3 regions of the Vibrio ponticus genome follow, and region 1 is predicted to be linked to each of the others. Evidence: predicted binding sites of a transcription regulator. Region 1 holds the regulator's gene; each other region holds the start of a gene.

Region 1 (5,712 bases):
CCACTCGCCAGATTGGTATTCAATCGCTTCGGCATCAAAACGCTGATTGGCTTGTGATGCATCGATACCATTGGCGTCAAACCAATAGGTTTGGCTATCAATGATCGCCACCAATTCAAAGTTCATCCCGCGACGCTTTTCTAGTTCCAGTTTTTGTTCTGCAAACAAGTTGAGCCAACTGCTGCCGATGTTGCCTTTACCACATAGGGCAATCGCGACGCGCTTTTGTGCTTGAAACAGTTGGTTATGCACGCCTTGCACCAGCGTATCGGTCTCGGTTTTGCGCAGGACAGCAACCAAACTTAACCCAGAGGCGGATTCGCAAATAAATTCTACTGGGGCGTTTTTCAGCTGTTGGTAGAAACCGTAGCAATGATTCGGGTTTTTGGTTACCCCTGCGCCAACTGCTGCCACCATCGAATAGCCCTCTTTGAGCTTAATCTCGGCTTCGATGGCACGATCTTGCAGATGGCTCAGTGCGCCGCCTGCAATTTCTGCGGTATAGGTGAGGCGCAGGCAATGCTGATCATCTTGCGCTTCATACGCCAAAGGCTCGAGCTGTGCGCGGGTTAAGCCAGCTAACGTCTCTTGAGAGAGACGCAAGAAGTCGTGCCCTGATGAGAAGTGCAGTTCAATCATTAACACTTCATCAAGTGAAGAAATAATTTTTGCACCGCGACCAGAAGCCAGCACACGTTCAATACGCGTCGAGCCGGATTCAGGCTCGTAACTGCAACGCAAATGACAATCCATGGTGCTTTGCGCGACAGGCTGTAAGGTGCGGCTATGCAATACAGGCGCAGCAAGACGAGCAAGTTCACTGGCTTCATCAAGACGCAGTAGTGGCAGTAGGCAAGCATCAGCGACGAGGCGTGGATCTGCGCTGTAAACGCCAGCCACATCACTCCAAATGGTCACACGAGAGACTTGAGCGAGTGCGCCAATCACGGTTGCTGAGTAGTCAGAACCATTACGACCCAGCAGCACAGTCTTACCTTGTTTGTCTTGCGCCATAAAGCCAGTGATCACCACGCGGTGATGAGCATGTTGCGCGAGAACTTCTTTGAGTAGTGGGTAAGAAGCGCCGCGGTCAACTTCTGGTTGTGTACCTGCTTCAGCACGTAGAAATACACGCGAGTCTTGGGCGCGAGAAGGCAGCTTATTTTGGTTAAGCAGGGCAGCAAGCAGGCGTGAAGACCAGCTTTCGCCATGACCTAATACACAAGCTTGTTCGATTTCACTCAGTGGCGCAGTCAGCTCACCAAGTAATTTAAATTCATCATTCAGTTGAGCAAGTAACGGCTCTTTGCTCTCTCCTTCAAGCAGTTGCTCGATTAAATCTGTCTGAAACTTCTTTAACTCTTGTAGTGCTTCATGGGCAAGGCGACCATCTTTGTGTAAGCCATCAATAAACTCGATCAGCTTGTTGGTGGTTTTGCCGGCTGCGGAGACCACAATCAAATCGTCTTGCTGCGAGTATTCTTTAAGAATATTGACTACGCGGCGGTAGCATTCTGGATTTGCTAAACTGCTGCCACCAAACTTGTGCAGCTGTCTTTCCACGCTCATTTAGTTGTCCTCCGCTGCCACATTAAAGGCTTGCTCTAAATCGCTAATTAAATCTTGTACATCTTCCAGCCCTACCGAAAGGCGCAGCAGCTGTTGAGATACGCCAGCTTCCGCTAAGGCGGCTTCACCCATCGCTCGGTGCGTCATTGATGCTGGGTGGCATATTAAACTTTCCACACCGCCAAGGGATTCAGCCAAAGAGAATAGCTTAAGCGCGCTAACAAAAGTTTTAAGCTGCTCAAAACTGCCAGCGAATTCGAAACTGAGCATCGAGCCAAAGCCAGATTGCTGTTTTAGCGCAATCTCATGCCCAGGATGCTCCGGTAGGCTAGGGTGGTAAATTGTGCCGACACTTTGGTGATTTTGCAGATAGCTAAGGATCTCGCGAGAGCTTTCTTCATGCACGCGCATACGTGCGCCTAAGGTGCGTAGACCACGCAGTGTCATATAGCTATCAAATGGGGTGCCCGTCGCGCCAATGCAGTTGCCCCACCAAGCAAGCTCTTCTGCGTGTTGCTCAGTTTTGGTGATAACAACGCCGCCGATTACATCAGAGTGACCGTTGATGTATTTGGTGGTTGAGTGAATAACAAAGTCAGCGCCAAGTTCCAGAGGCTTTTGGAATACGGGTGTCAAAAAGGTATTGTCGACAGCTACTAAGGCATCAACCGCATGGGCTTGTTCACATAAAGCCGCAATATCGACCACGCGTACCAGCGGGTTAGAAGGGGTTTCAACCAGCACCAGTTTTGGTTTTTGCGCTAACGCTTCAGCAAGCGCGACCGGATCGGACTGGTCAACAAATAGAACTTTGAAATCGCCTTTTTGCGCGCGGGTATTAAACAATCGATAGCTGCCGCCATAGCAATCATGCGGCGCTACGATCAAATCGTCAGGTCCGAGAAAGGCGGTTGCCCACAAGTTCAATGCGGAAGTGCCACAGTTAGTAATTACCGCGCCTTTGCCTGATTCTAATTCAAACAGAGTTTGTTCCAACAAGCCGCGATTTGGGTTGCCTGAGCGGGTATAATCATATTTAGGCACTTCGCCAAATGCAGGGAAACCGTAGTTGGTAGAAAGATAAATTGGTGGAACCACGGCATGGTGTTGAGTGTCAGACTCGATGCCAGTGCGAACCGCAATAGTAGCAGGCTTGTGGGTGCTCATAAGTGTATCCTTCCAGAACAATAGTGACTTGTCAGTTTGAATGCGATATATCTACACAATCAGCATTGATACATCACGTTCACAATCCATTCACGCTACTTTACTGTTGTTAAACTGAGACGTCAACACATCTAGACGTCTATATGTCTTTGCTTGTAGCCTTAAAAGCCGCTAAAATTAGACTTTGCAAAAATTACTGACTAACAATAACGAAGGTGCGCAATGGCAGACTGGAATGGCGAATACATTAGCCCATACGCTGAGCATGGAAAGAAAAGCGAACAAGTAAAGAAGATTACTGTTTCAATTCCATTGAAAGTATTAAAGGTGTTAACCGATGAGCGTACACGCCGTCAAATTAACAACCTACGCCATGCAACGAACAGTGAACTGCTATGTGAAGCATTTCTGCATGCTTACACAGGTCAACCGTTGCCAACAGATGAAGATCTACGTAAAGACCGCCCAGATGACATCCCATCAGAAGCTAAGCAGCTTATGACCGAAATGGGCATCGAATTTGAAGCGTTCGACGAATAATTGTTAGCGTATTCTTGCTGCATCTGAATTAAAGCACCAGTTCAGATGGTGAGAAAACCAGAACATAAAAAAACCGCAGTTCATTAGCTGCGGTTTTTTGTTTTAGAGCGCCCATACTTCAATTTGTCATTCCATAGAGCGCGCAGCGCGAGTAGGGAATCTTGTTTTCTAGATTAAACCAGAGATCCCCAACTCGTTCGTTCCTCACTCTTGAGGATGACAAAGTAAGGTATATCCATAGAGCGCCCATACTTCAATTTGTCATTCCATAGAGCGCGTAGCGCGAGTAGGGAATCTTGTTTTCTAGATTAAACCAGAGATCCCCAACTCGTTCGTTCCTCACTCTTGAGGATGACAAAAGTAAGGTATGTCCGTAGAGAGGCGAAGCCGAACGTTCGCGAATCCGTAAGCCTCGTTTTTACGAGGCGTTCCGTGTACCCACTTCCGTAAGCCTCGTTTTCACGAGGCGTTCCGCAGTCCCGCATCCGTAGCGCAGCGTTCCGCTACGCCATATACCCCTCAGGCATCTCAATACGCGCTACACCAGAATCAACTGCAGCTTGCGCTACCGCTTTTGCTACGCGTGGCAGTAAGCGGTGATCCATTGGTTTTGGAATAATGTACTGCGCGCCAAACTCCAGCGCTTCAACTCCAGCAGCTTTAAGTACTTCGGCTGGAACAGGCTCTTTGGCTAGCTGGCGAATTGCTTCTACCGCAGCAAGCTTCATCTCATCGTTGATTTCGCTTGCACGCACATCTAATGCACCACGGAAGATAAATGGGAAACATAAAACGTTGTTAACTTGGTTCGGGTAATCACTGCGACCAGTACCCATAATTAAATCATCACGGACTTGATGTGCCAATTCCGGTTTGATTTCTGGATCTGGGTTTGAACAAGCAAACACGATTGGTTTGTCTGCCATTAGCTTGAGATCCTCTGGTGGTAGCAGGTTAGGACCCGATACGCCTAAGAAAATATCCGCACCTTCAATCACATCTTCTAGCGTGCGTTTGTCAGTGTTATTAGCAAATAGCTTTTTGTATTCATTCAGATCATCACGGCGAGTGTGGATCACGCCTTTACGGTCAAGCATGTAGATTTTTTCACGCATTGCACCGCACTTGATTAGCAGTTCCATACACGCCACTGCGGCAGCGCCTGCGCCAAGGCAAACAATGGTTGCGTCTTCTAGCTTCTTGCCTTGCAGTTCAATCGCATTGAGCATGCCCGCAGCCGTAACAATCGCGGTACCGTGCTGGTCATCGTGGAAAACCGGCACGTCACAACGTTCAATCAACTGTTTTTCAATTTCAAAACAGTCTGGGGCTTTAATATCTTCAAGGTTAATACCGCCAAAGGTATCAGCGATATTGGCGACGGTATCGACAAACTCTTCGATAGTGCGGTGTTTTACCTCAATATCAATCGAGTCTAGACCTGCAAAACGCTTGAACAGTAGCGACTTACCTTCCATTACTGGTTTTGAAGCCAGAGGACCTAAGTTACCCAAACCAAGAATTGCCGTACCGTTTGAGATCACCGCGACCATATTACCCTTGGACGTGTACTTGTAGACGTTATCTGGGTTTTGCGCGATTTCGCGTACAGGCTCGGCGACGCCAGGGCTGTATGCGAGTGCTAGATCTTTGGCTGTTTCGGCAGGTTTGGTTAGCTCGACTGAAATTTTCCCAGGTACTGGGTTGGCATGGTAATCAAGCGCTTGCTGACGGAACAGTTCTTCGGCGGTGTATTCTTGTGATTGGTCATCTGACATGGTGTTTTGTTTCTCGTTATCGTTGGTTGTTAAGCAAAAGTTATTCTATACCCATAAAGTCAAGCTGCATAGGCAAGAATGCGATTGGTGTAACCATTATGTCGGTTTGAGCGTCTGATAAGACCAGATAGCTCACAAATTTGCATTTAAGCGGCAAATAGCGAGGGAAGGAGAAGGGAAGAGGTAAATAGCAGGCAAGAAAAAAGGACGCCTGAGCGTCCTTTTTATAATCGGTATAAAAGTAGTAATTACTTCTTGCCGCTTGATAGAGCACCGAAACGCTTGTTGAAGCGATCAACACGGCCGCCTGTATCAACGATACGTTGCTTACCAGTGTAGAATGGGTGGCACTTGTCACATACGTCTAGGTGGATTGACTCTTTACCTAGAGTAGAGTTGAACTCGAAAGAGTTACCGCAAGAGCAAGTAGCTTGTACTGCTTTGTATTCTGGGTGAATACCAACTTTCATGGGAAAACCTCAAATAGGCCGTGTCGCCATCCGATTCTAAGCCGGACACCACACGTAGTTAATAAAAAATTTCGCATACCGCTTGATGAATAAATCCTCAAGCCATAATGCTAAGGCGCAGTATAGTAATGAATCCGCTAGTGAGGATCAACAGATTTACTAAAATTATTGCTACTTTTTTCACCATT
Region 2 (5,712 bases), 2.0 Mb from region 1:
TTATCTATTGTGTTGGTATCGAAGCGGGTCCGAACTTCTTTGGTATCTTCTTTCGAGATGGTAAACACTACTTTATCTTAGCCTCAATCGTGCTAGGCACTGCCCTGCTAATCACCCACTTTAGTAGTGAAATGTTTGGTCTCGATTTCGGGCTTGCCGCCGGTATGATGGCAGGCGCGCTCACCTCCACTCCTGTGCTGGTAGGTGCGCAAGACGCACTTAATTCTGGACTCGCTGAAGTTCCACGTAACATGGACTTTGGTCTCGTATTGGAAAACCTGTCCGTTGGTTACGCAATGGCGTATCTGATTGGTTTAATCAGTATGATCATGTTCGCCAAGTTGCTACCAAATCTGCAAAAAGAAAACCTGTCAGATTCTGCTCAGCAAATCGCTCAAGAACGTGGCTTAGGCGGTTCTAGCCAGCGTAAAGTTTATCTGCCGATTATCCGCGCCTACCGAGTGGGTCCTGAACTGATTGATTGGACTGATGGTAAAAACCTGCGCGAGCTGGGTATCTACCGTCAAACCGGTTGTTATATTGAACGAATTCGTCGCGGGGGCATTTTGGCGCATCCCGATGGTGATGCTATCTTGCAAGAAGGCGATGAAATCGCACTGGTTGGCTTCCCTGATAGCCATGCACGATTGGATCCAAGTTTCCGTAACGGCAAAGAAGTATTCGACCGCAACCTACTTGATTTGCGCATTGTCGAAGAAGAAATCGTGGTAAAAAGCGACGCCATTGCAGGAAAACGCCTATCAGACCTCAACCTCTCTGAGTATGGTTGTTTCCTTAACCGCGTTGTACGCGCGCAAATCGAAATGCCGATGGATCTGGATATTGTGTTGGCTAAAGGTGATGTGCTGCAAGTGAGTGGTGAGAAAAGTCGAGTCCACGGTCTTGCGGAGAAAATCGGTTTTATCTCAGTACATAGCCAAATGGCCGACTTATTGGCATTCTGTAGCTTCTTTATTCTCGGTATTCTGTTTGGTTTGATTACCATGACCTTTGGTCAAGTATCGTTTGGTCTTGGTAACGCAGTTGGTCTACTACTCTCAGGAATTACCTTAGGCTTCTTACGCGCGAATCACCCAACCTTCGGTTACGTTCCGCAAGGCGCACTCAATATGGTCAAAGACTTAGGTTTGATGATCTTTATGGTCGGCATCGGTTTAAGTGCGGGGGGTAAGATGTTCGAACATCTTGCACAAGTCGGTCCTCAGGTCATCGGTTTGGCGTTTATTGTTAGTGTGGTGCCCGTCGCACTCGCATACCTATTTGGCGCATACGTTTTGAAGATGAACCGAGCACTACTATTTGGTGCGATCATCGGTGCCCGTACTTGTGGTCCGGCAATGGACATCGTTAACGACTACGCGAAATCGACCATCCCTGCTCTCGGTTACGCGGGTACCTATGCGATTGCCAATATCTTAATGACGCTTGGCGGTACGGTACTGATTATTTTAAGCTAGTCCCAAAAAACAGGCTCAGCAAAATAGTCACCCTAACACCAAAACTCCCCACGCAAAAACGTGGGGAGTTTTGTTATGTGCTTAATTTAAGCTTTAAGCAAATTCTTTACGTAACTTCTTCGCCGCTGAAACCATGTTCGCAAGTGACGCTTCTGTCTCCGCCCAGTTACGTGTTTTCAAGCCACAATCTGGATTGACCCATAAACGCTCTGCCGGAATTTTCTTCGCTGCGGTATTAATTAACCCTTCAATCCATTCCTCAGTTGGAATGTTTGGTGAGTGAATATCATAAACACCCGGACCAATCTCATTGGGGTAATTAAACTCTTCAAATGCTTTGAGTAGCTCCATGTTTGAACGGGATGTTTCAATAGTAATCACGTCTGCATCTAATGCCGCAACCGATTCAATGATTTCATTGAACTCTGAGTAACACATATGAGTGTGGATCTGAGTCTCTGGTTTGGCACTTGCTGCTGAGATCTTAAACGCGTCTACAGCCCACTCTAGGTATGCTTTGTGGTCACGCTTTTTCAAAGGCAGACCTTCACGAATCGCCGGTTCATCGATTTGAATAATGTTGATCCCTGCATCTTGCAGATCCGAAACTTCATCACGCAATGCCAAAGCAAGCTGATTGGCGATCTCTTTACGAGAAATATCTTCACGGGGGAACGTCCAACATAAAATCGTTACTGGACCAGTAAGCATACCTTTCATCTGCTTAGTCGTGAGCGATTGCGCGTAGGTCGACCACCCCACAGTCATTGGTTTCTCGCGTTCTATATCTGCCACGACAATAGCCGGTTTCACACAGCGAGAACCATAGCTTTGCACCCAACCGAATTTGGTCGTTTGGAAGCCCGCCAAGTTCTCCGCAAAGTATTCCACCATATCGTTACGCTCTGCTTCCCCATGGACCAAAACATCGAGATCGAGTGCTTCTTGACGCTTAACCGCATCTTCAATGTGGCCTTTTAACGCCGTCTCGTATTCGGTTTCACTTAACTTACCCGTGCGATAAGCGCTGCGCTGTAAACGGATTTCACTGGTTTGCGGGAATGAGCCAATCGTCGTTGTTGGGAATAGTGGCAACCCTAGCACTTCGGCTTGATGTGCTGCACGTTGTTTATAAGGCGCGCTGCGCTCAGCTAATGCCTTAGTAATATTACTTAGACGCTGCTGCACTTGCGGCTTGTTAACGTGAGTGGCACTCTTGCGGGCCTGGATTGGCGCACTGTAAGTATCGCACGCTAAAATCGCATTCTGATCGCCATCGAGTGCTTTCCCCAGCAGTGCCACCTCTGTGACTTTCTGTTTGGCAAACGCAAACCAACTGCGAACTTCCTCACCTAATGCTGGCTCTAACTCTAGGTCGACAGGGCTATGCAGTAATGAACAAGAGCTCGCTACCCAAAGTTTATCGCCCAGCTTCTGTTTCACTGGTGCAAGTAATGCAAGTTGCTTAGACAGATCAGCACGCCATACATTACGACCATTAACGACACCAGCAGATAGCACCCAATCTTGCGGAATTTTTGCCACAATCGCATCTAACTGCTCTGGCGCTGCGGAAAGATCCACATGTAAGCCGTCCACATTCAGTTCGATAATTTTATCTAGGGTCTCTTCTACAGAATCAAAATAAGTAGTAAGCAGTACTTTTACGTCACTACGAATCACTTGATAAGCGAGCTTAAACGAATCTACCCAACGCTTTTCCAACTCCAGACCAAGAATCGGCTCATCGATTTGTACCCATTCGACGCCATGTTTGGCTAACTTAGCTAAAATGGCTTGGTAGGCGGTCAATAAACGAGGCAGCAATGTTAAACGGTCAAAACCTTCATCGACTTCTTTGCCTAAGTAAAGGTAACTCAAAGGCCCAAGTAACACAGGTTTCACCTGATGACCTGCTTTGGTCGCTTCATTCACTTCTTCAAACAATTGTGGCCAACTAACCTCAAAAGAATCATCTTTACTGAACTCAGGCACGATATAGTGATAGTTGGTGTTGAACCATTTCGTCATATCAGAAGCTGCGCTACCCGCACAACCACAGTTGGCTTGAGACTGACCACGCCCAACACGGAAAAGTGTATCGAGATCAGGAAAACCATTATTGTGACGCTTTGGCACATGACCCAGAAGAAGTGTCGTAGTTAACACATGGTCATACCAAGCGAAGTCGCCCGCGGTAACGAAACTTAAATTGGCATCGGCTTGAGTTTGCCAGTTTTTGCCACGAAGCTCCGCCCCGACTTGCTTGAGCTGTTTTTGATCAATTTCGCCACGCCAATATTTCTCTAAGGCGAATTTAAGTTCGCGTTTCTCGCCAATTCGCGGGTAACCAAGAATGTGAGTTGTTGTTGTCATTTTACCTAGTCCTTGTACTGAGTGATTGGGCTGGACTATTTAGGAAGTCCGGATGGCTAAACTATCTCGCTTCTCGGCATCATGAACAACGTCCAATTATTCAACTTGTTTATTAAAAAAATTCATGTTCCGCTCGCAATCCAACCAAAGCCATGAATTTATAAAGTAAATTTAGACGTCTAGACGTTTACATTACATGCAAGACACGTTAGGTTAATAACATTCAAGGATTGAATTGGGGGATGAAAGGAATTCATGATCGAGCTCAAGCATCTACGCACACTGACATCATTACGCGATACCGGTTCGCTAACGGCTACGGCCACCGCATTGCATTTAACGCAATCGGCTCTCTCTCATCAAATCAAAGATTTAGAGGCTCGCCTTGGCGGACAGCTTTTTTTGCGTAAAACCCGCCCGGTAAAGTTCACCTCAGAAGGCGAAATTTTGCTGCGTGTTGCGGACGATATTCTGCCACGCCTTGCCAAAGCCGAAAATGAATTGGCGAGTCTAAAAGAAGACGTCAACGGTCGACTGCATATGGCAATAGAGTGCCACTCCTGCTTTCAGTGGCTAATGCCTGCACTCAAGGAATACCAAGTAACTTGGCCAAGCGTCACGCTAGACTTTTCATCCGGTTTTGGATTTGAGCCACTTCCAGCATTAATGAGCGGTGAATTGGATTTAGTGATCACCTCCGATATTCAAGCCCGATCGGAAGTGCATTTTGAACCTTTGTTTGATTTTGAGATGCGCTTGATCACTTCAGTCAATCACCCACTCGCCAGTCAAACGCTGATTCAACCGCAAGATCTCGCCGATCAAACTATGATTTCCTATCCAGTACAAAAACAGCGATTGGATGTAGTGAAGCATTTCTTGCAGCCAGCGGGAATAGAGCCGGCGAAATGGAAACAGTGTGACAACACCTTAATGCTGGTGCAGATGGTCTCTGCTGGTCTGGGAGTTGCAGCGCTACCAAACTGGGCGATCAGCGAGTTTTCTCGTCAAGGATTGATTACCAGTATCCCTTTGGCTGAAGGACTATGGCGACGCTTGTTTGCGGCAACACGTAATTCAGACAAAGATAAACGCTATCTGCAGGCTTTCTTTACAACCGCCAAGCAACAATGTAAGAGCCACTTGGACGGTATCAAGCTCGCATAAACAAAAAAGCCCCATCGTTAGTTCGATGAGGCTTTAAAATCTTTAAACGCTTAACGTTGATAAGCTTTAAATTGATTGGTCAATGGATCGTATTGGTAACCAAGTACATCGAGTTTGCCGACCACTTGCTCCACATCCATTTCATACATGCTTACCAACTCTTCAAAGCTGTCGCACTCGAGACGTAATTTCTCATTGACGATGCCCAGTAGAATGATGCTATCTAGGCTACGAACATTGCTCAGATCCATATCTCCACTCCCAATTTAAATGGCTTACTACAAGCCTAGCTCTCATTGAGTAAATTAACAGTGAAGAAGATCCAATTAGTGACTTAAAACGACCAGAGGTTAACCAAAGATTGGCTGACCTGCTAGCGTTGCTGCAACCAGTGCCAACAAGCCTAAGCCCAACTGTACTTTGTTTGCTGCTTTACCGCTAAACAGATGCCAACACCAAATCACCACACCAGTGATCATTAATGCAAATGCAGTCAGCAACGGTGTCACTAATGTTTCTAATTGTGCTTCAGGCAAATCATAAACGTGCAGCAGTACCGTCAAGCTAGTTAGCATCGCTGCAACCACGCCTGTAACCGGTAAAATACGGTGGAACGCTTGTAATCGCGAGCGTGCAATCACAAGCAGAAGCTGAGCAAAACAAGCGCCAAGTAAGAAGATTTGCATAAACA
Region 3 (5,712 bases), 930 kb from region 1:
AGTAGTCTGAGATGTCGTAGCCATTATCGACCATCGGCGATTGATAAACTGGCGTTAGCCAAATGGCATCGATACCCAATTGCTTTAGGTAATCCAGCTTGGAAATAATCCCGCGAATATCGCCCGTTCCTTTATCTCCTGAGTCACAAAAGCTTTTGGGATAGATTTGATAAATGGTGGCACTCTTCCACCAATCTTGCTGTGGATTGATATTTGTCATAACGGTTTTCACTTACCAGTTTGAGCGAGATTTCGACTCAAGAAAACCCACGACAAAAGCTGCCGTGGGACAAAAAATTACGCGTTGGCAGTTTCAAGCTCACCTTTGGCTTGAGCACGCTTGTAGAAGAACAGAGTAAAGACAATTGGCAATACAATTGCCACTAGCATCGCTAGTGCATAGACGCTCCAGAACTGCGGCTGGATTGATAAAATCCCCGGCAGACCACCCACTCCGATGCCATTCGCCATCACGCCTGACATACCACAAATCGCCGCGGCAGCTGCTGAGCCGAACATGGCACTTAGCATTGGAAACTTATACTTGAGGTTGATGCCGTACATCGCCGGTTCCGTCACACCCAAATAAGCGGAGATGGCTGCTGGTACTGAGATATCGCGTTCGCCATGTTTTTTACTGATGATAATGATGCCGACAACCGCAGAAGCCTGAGCAATATTTGAAAGCGCAATCAAAGGCCAGATTGGCGTACCGCCTAAATCTTGCATCAATTGCAGATCGACCGCGTTAGTGGTGTGGTGAATACCCGTGATCACCAATGGCGCATAAAGGAAACCAAAAATAACAGAGCCAATCACCGCAAAGTCGCCAGTCATCGCCGCTTTAGCGGCAAACGCCACGCCATCACCCAACATACGACCAAACGGTCCAATAATAGAGTGAGCCAAAACGACAGAAACAATAATTGAGACAAACGGCACCACCACCAAATAGAGGTAGGACGGAATAATGCGTTTTAAGGTGGTCTCAATAAATGCCAATGCCACACCAGCTAGCATCGCTGGTATCACCTGAGCTTGGTAACCAACCTTCTCTATCACAAACAGTCCGAAATCCCATACTTCAGGCGCTTGTTTACCAATAAGGTAAGCGTTCATCAGTTGGGGCGAAACTAAGGTCACACCTAAAGTAATACCCAGGATTGGTGTACCACCCAACTTTTTCACCGTTGACCAACACACACCAACGGGTAGGAAAAAGAAGATCGCTTCACCGATTAGCCACAAGAAGCTGTGTACCGTTGCCCAAAATTGGCTAATTTCAGTCAGTGACTGACCATCAAACATCTTGATGTCGCCAATCACGTTACGGAAACCTAAGATCAAACCGCCAGTAATAATCGCAGGCAGAAGCGGGACAAAAATTTCAGCCAAATGGGAAATCCCGCGCTCAAGCACATTCATGTTCTGACGCGCCGCATTCTTAGCGTCTTCTTTTGAAGCTTCACTCTTACCAGAGAGTGTAATCAACACCTTGTAGACTTCATCAACTTCCGCGCCGATCACCACTTGGAACTGACCTGCGTTGGTAAAGCAGCCTTTGACCATTGGCAATGCTTCCAAACCTTTCTCGTCAGCTTTGCCCGTGTCGTTTAACACAAAACGCAAGCGCGTTAAGCAATGGCTTACGCTGGCAATGTTTTCCGCTCCGCCGACCAATTCGATCAGACGCACAACATCTTGTTTGGCTATCTTACTCATAACCCTGTCCACCCTATTGGAGTTGATTCATTTATAGTTCTTAATCTTAATGGGAACATTCCCAATTCTTGACAAGTATATTGACAGAATCGATAACAACTAAAAATGGGAACAGTCCCATTAATTGAAAGTGATCACAGTATAATTTTAAATCACTTTAAAAATAGGAACTTAAGATAGAACGGGTTGCTGAGTGATATGTGAGAGGGATTCTTCTCCATTGATATGGGAAATCAATAAGTTAGCAGCTTTCACCCCAGCTTGGGCATAGCCGGGATCAATGCTGAACACTTTCGGAAAAAGAAAAGAGAGCAGTTCATTACCACCAACGCCTGTCACGATAACCTCCTCACGACCTAACTCTTGTAGACGTTTAATCACCCCAAGCGCTAAGGTATCGCTGGCGCACACAATCGCTTCGGTGCCTTCACGCAATACTTGCTCAACCAATTGGTAGGCGCTCTCATGATTAAGATCGCCCGTTTGATAATTCGGCGACACACCTTGTTGCTCACACCATGTGAGGTAAGCGTCAAGACGCAATTGACCTGTCGTACGGTCACTTGGATTCACCCCAATGTAAGCGATCTGAGTTAAAGCTTGCTGCTGCAGGTGCTCGAGCGCTTGAGTGATCACTCCGTGATTGTCGTAATTGATTGAAGAAACCTGTTGGGTGTCCATCGCGATCACTACCACACGATTTTGCCATCGTTCAAGCTGCGACAAATCCAAATCACTAAAACCAAACACGATCACACCATCTACATTACGGCGCTTAAGTACATCTAAATGCTCAGTGGTTTTTTGCGGATCAAACTGACTTTCCATGATCACCACATCGTAGCCAGCTTGATAAAGCGCTTGCAGCATACTGCCCACGGCTTTGTTCTCTGATGGTGAATCAAGTCGTGAAATAATCACCCCGACAACGCGTTGACTGCCGCCACGCATTGATTGTGCAGACTTAGAAGGAACATAGCCCGAGTCTGCTATTACCTGCTCCACTTTGATGCGTGTCTCTGGTTTCACTTTGGGATCATTGGTTAACACGCGAGATACTGTCGACTTACCAACACCAGCAAGGCGGGCAATATCTAAAATGGTCAGTTTTTTGTTCATACTTGGGGTTTATCGTTGTGGTTAGAGAGTCAGTGGCTAAGGCTATGGACTTCACATCCAACCACCTCAGCCCATTACATTATTGGCTTTCACAGTTTTTGTAAATCTCACGACCTAACTCTAAGCGGGCATATTTGCCTTTCGTGTACAAGTTCACAGGCTGGATCTCTGTTTGGGCATTTTCTGGCAGCATGTAACGCGTCCCTGACCCCGCTGGAACCTGCACAAGCGCGTAATCAACACCTTCAACTTGCACTAACGCACCTTGTTCTTCCACAAGGAAATCCGCAAGGAACTGCTTCTCATCACTGCATTGATATTGGTAGCCATACTGATCATTGTTGTTCGTGGTCGACTCATTACTGGTCGCACACCCCGCGAGCAAAACAGCACTGGTGATAAAAATGCTGGCTCTTTTCATAGTCACCTCCGATAAAAATAAAGGCTGCAACGGCAGCCTTTAAATAATAGTCTATTTTTTTAGATAGTTAGGTTGATTACTTCTCTAAATAATTAGGAACATCTCGGATGCTATCGAGCACTGCACTCGCCAAGGCTTCACCTTGCTCTGTCACTGGCTTACCAGTGCGAACTAAAATCTTAGTCCCGACACCTGCCGCTTCTGCAGCCATCATGTCTTCTGCTTTATCGCCAACCATCACTGAGTTAGCCATATCAATCTTTAGGAAATCGCGCGCTGAAATAAACATACCCGGCTTCGGCTTGCGGCAATCACAATCTTCTTTGTATTTACCTTGTCCATGCTCTGCATGGTGCGGGCAATAGTAGATACCGTCCAGCTCAACACCGTTATCAACAAAGTTCCAATCCATCCATTGGGTAAGAGATAGAAAACGATCTTCGCTGAACTTACCGCGTGCAATTCCCGACTGGTTAGTTACCAATACAAGCAAATAGCCCATCTGCTGTAGCTTTTTGGTCGCTTCAAAAACGCCTTCAATAAATTCGAAGTCATGCTCATCATGTACATAGCCGTGGTCTACGTTAATTACGCCATCACGATCCAAAAAAACTGCTGGTTTCGCCAAAATTATTGTCTCTATTTACTTGTATAACGACAGTGATTATACGCGCTTTATTTCTTTCATCACTATCTAATTACTTAATCGTTTGCTTACAGTATGCATTTTAGCCGTCTAGACGTAAAAATATCTATTGACACTAATTCAACAAACCCATAGCATCATCTAATAAATGAGATGTAGCTCAAAATAATATACTGTTCAAACACTCGAGCATAAGCAGGTTTCTCAATGATTGAAATTAATCAGGTAAATAAGGTGTTCTACCAAGGCAAAAAGGAAATTAATGCCTTGAAAGATATCAACCTCCATATCTCCCAAGGGACTATTTTTGGGGTGATCGGTGCGTCTGGCGCTGGTAAAAGTACCCTGATCCGCTGTGTGAATATGCTTGAAGCACCAACCAGTGGTGAAATCATCGTCGATGGTGTCGACCTAACCAAGTTGAGTAAGTCTCAATTAAGCGAAGCTCGTCGTAACATTGGTATGATTTTCCAGCATTTTAATCTGCTGTCATCGCGAACTGTGTTTGAAAACGTGGCACTACCGTTAGAGCTAGCAGGCAAAGAAAAGTCACACATCCAAAATAAAGTGACGGAACTGCTTAAATTAGTTGGCTTAGCCGACAAACATGAAAGCTACCCATCAAACTTAAGTGGCGGTCAAAAACAGCGTGTCGCTATCGCCCGTGCACTGGCTTGCGATCCTAAAGTGCTGCTTTGTGATGAAGCCACCAGCGCGCTAGACCCGGCAACGACGCAATCGATCTTAGAACTGCTGCGTGAAATTAACCGCCAGCTAAAAATCACCATCCTATTGATTACTCATGAAATGGATGTGGTTAAGAGCATCTGTCATGAAGTGGCGATTATTGGTGGTGGTGAGCTAGTGGAAAAAGGCTCTGTTGGCGAGATCTTCGCGCACCCTAAAACAGAGCTGGCACATCAATTTATCCGCTCAACGTTGGACTTGTCGATCCCAGAAGATTACCAAGCGCGTTTACAACCAACCCGCGTTGCCGATAGCTACCCGTTGGTACGTCTTGAATTTACCGGCGCAACGGTTGACGCGCCGCTAATGAGCCAAATTGCGCGTAAATACAACATCGACATTAGTATTCTTAGCTCAGATCTTGATTACGCTGGCGGTGTGAAGTTTGGCATGATGGTCGCAGAGCTGTTTGGCAACGAAGAAGATGACAACAACGCAATTGCATTTTTGCGTGACAACAACGTAAAAGTAGAGGTGCTTGGCTATGTCCTTTAATACCATTTCTGATTGGCTAAGCTTAAATGCAGATTTGTTGCTTGGTGCAACATGGGAAACCATCTATATGGTGGCAGTGGCTGGCATCGTTGGTTTTGCCGTTGGTATCCCGCTAGGGGTAATTCTACACACCACGAAGAAAGGCGGATTACTTGAGAATCCTCGCCTAAATAATTTCTTAGGTGCGATTGTTAACATTGGTCGCTCAGTACCTTTCTTAGTGTTGATGGTGGCGATTATTCCGGTGACTAAGCTGCTTGTCGGCACTTTTATCGGCACTACAGCTGCGATTGTTCCACTTACCATTGGCGCAATCCCTTTTGTGGCTCGTCTGATTGAAGGTGCGCTACTGGAAGTTCCAACTGGCTTAGTAGAAGCCGCGCAAGCAATGGGCGCGACACCACTGCAAATTATTAATAAGGTACTGCTTCCTGAAGCACTACCAACGATTGTTAACTCAGTCACTATCACGTTAGTCACACTAGTCAGCTACTCTGCAATGGCAGGTACCGTTGGCGGTGGTGGTCTAGGTGATGTTGCTATTCGTTATGGCTTCCATCGT

Evidence for each region. Region 1 encodes MetJ, which represses methionine synthesis genes. Its sites were predicted from a motif close to TTAGACNTNTANANGTCTAA; they were not measured.
Region 2: the regulator MetJ is predicted to act here: its motif matches at 4,026-4,045, upstream of metE (5-methyltetrahydropteroyltriglutamate--homocysteine S-methyltransferase).
Region 3: the regulator MetJ is predicted to act here: its motif matches at 3,991-4,010, upstream of metN (methionine ABC transporter ATP-binding protein MetN).

What each region holds. Positions count from the first base shown of each region.
Region 1 covers NZ_AP019657.1:3,071,259-3,076,970, forward strand. Annotated here, with positions in the region: gene GZN30_RS13880 (bifunctional aspartate kinase/homoserine dehydrogenase II) at 1-1,569, opposite strand, end outside; gene GZN30_RS13885 (O-succinylhomoserine (thiol)-lyase) at 1,570-2,736, opposite strand; gene metJ (met regulon transcriptional regulator MetJ) at 2,959-3,276, shown strand; gene GZN30_RS13895 (malic enzyme-like NAD(P)-binding protein) at 3,780-5,054, opposite strand; gene rpmE (50S ribosomal protein L31) at 5,303-5,524, opposite strand.
Region 2 covers NZ_AP019657.1:1,074,176-1,079,887, reverse strand. Annotated here, with positions in the region: gene GZN30_RS04755 (aspartate:alanine antiporter) at 1-1,478, shown strand, start outside; gene metE (5-methyltetrahydropteroyltriglutamate--homocysteine S-methyltransferase) at 1,572-3,854, opposite strand; gene GZN30_RS04745 (LysR substrate-binding domain-containing protein) at 4,110-5,021, shown strand; gene GZN30_RS04740 (DUF4250 domain-containing protein) at 5,072-5,272, opposite strand; gene GZN30_RS04735 (hypothetical protein) at 5,372-5,712, opposite strand, start outside.
Region 3 covers NZ_AP019657.1:2,141,399-2,147,110, forward strand. Annotated here, with positions in the region: gene treC (alpha,alpha-phosphotrehalase) at 1-220, opposite strand, end outside; gene treB (PTS trehalose transporter subunit IIBC) at 298-1,722, opposite strand; gene treR (trehalose operon repressor TreR) at 1,894-2,841, opposite strand; gene GZN30_RS09500 (MliC family protein) at 2,921-3,262, opposite strand; gene gmhB (D-glycero-beta-D-manno-heptose 1,7-bisphosphate 7-phosphatase) at 3,339-3,890, opposite strand; gene metN (methionine ABC transporter ATP-binding protein MetN) at 4,116-5,150, shown strand; gene GZN30_RS09515 (methionine ABC transporter permease) at 5,140-5,712, shown strand, end outside.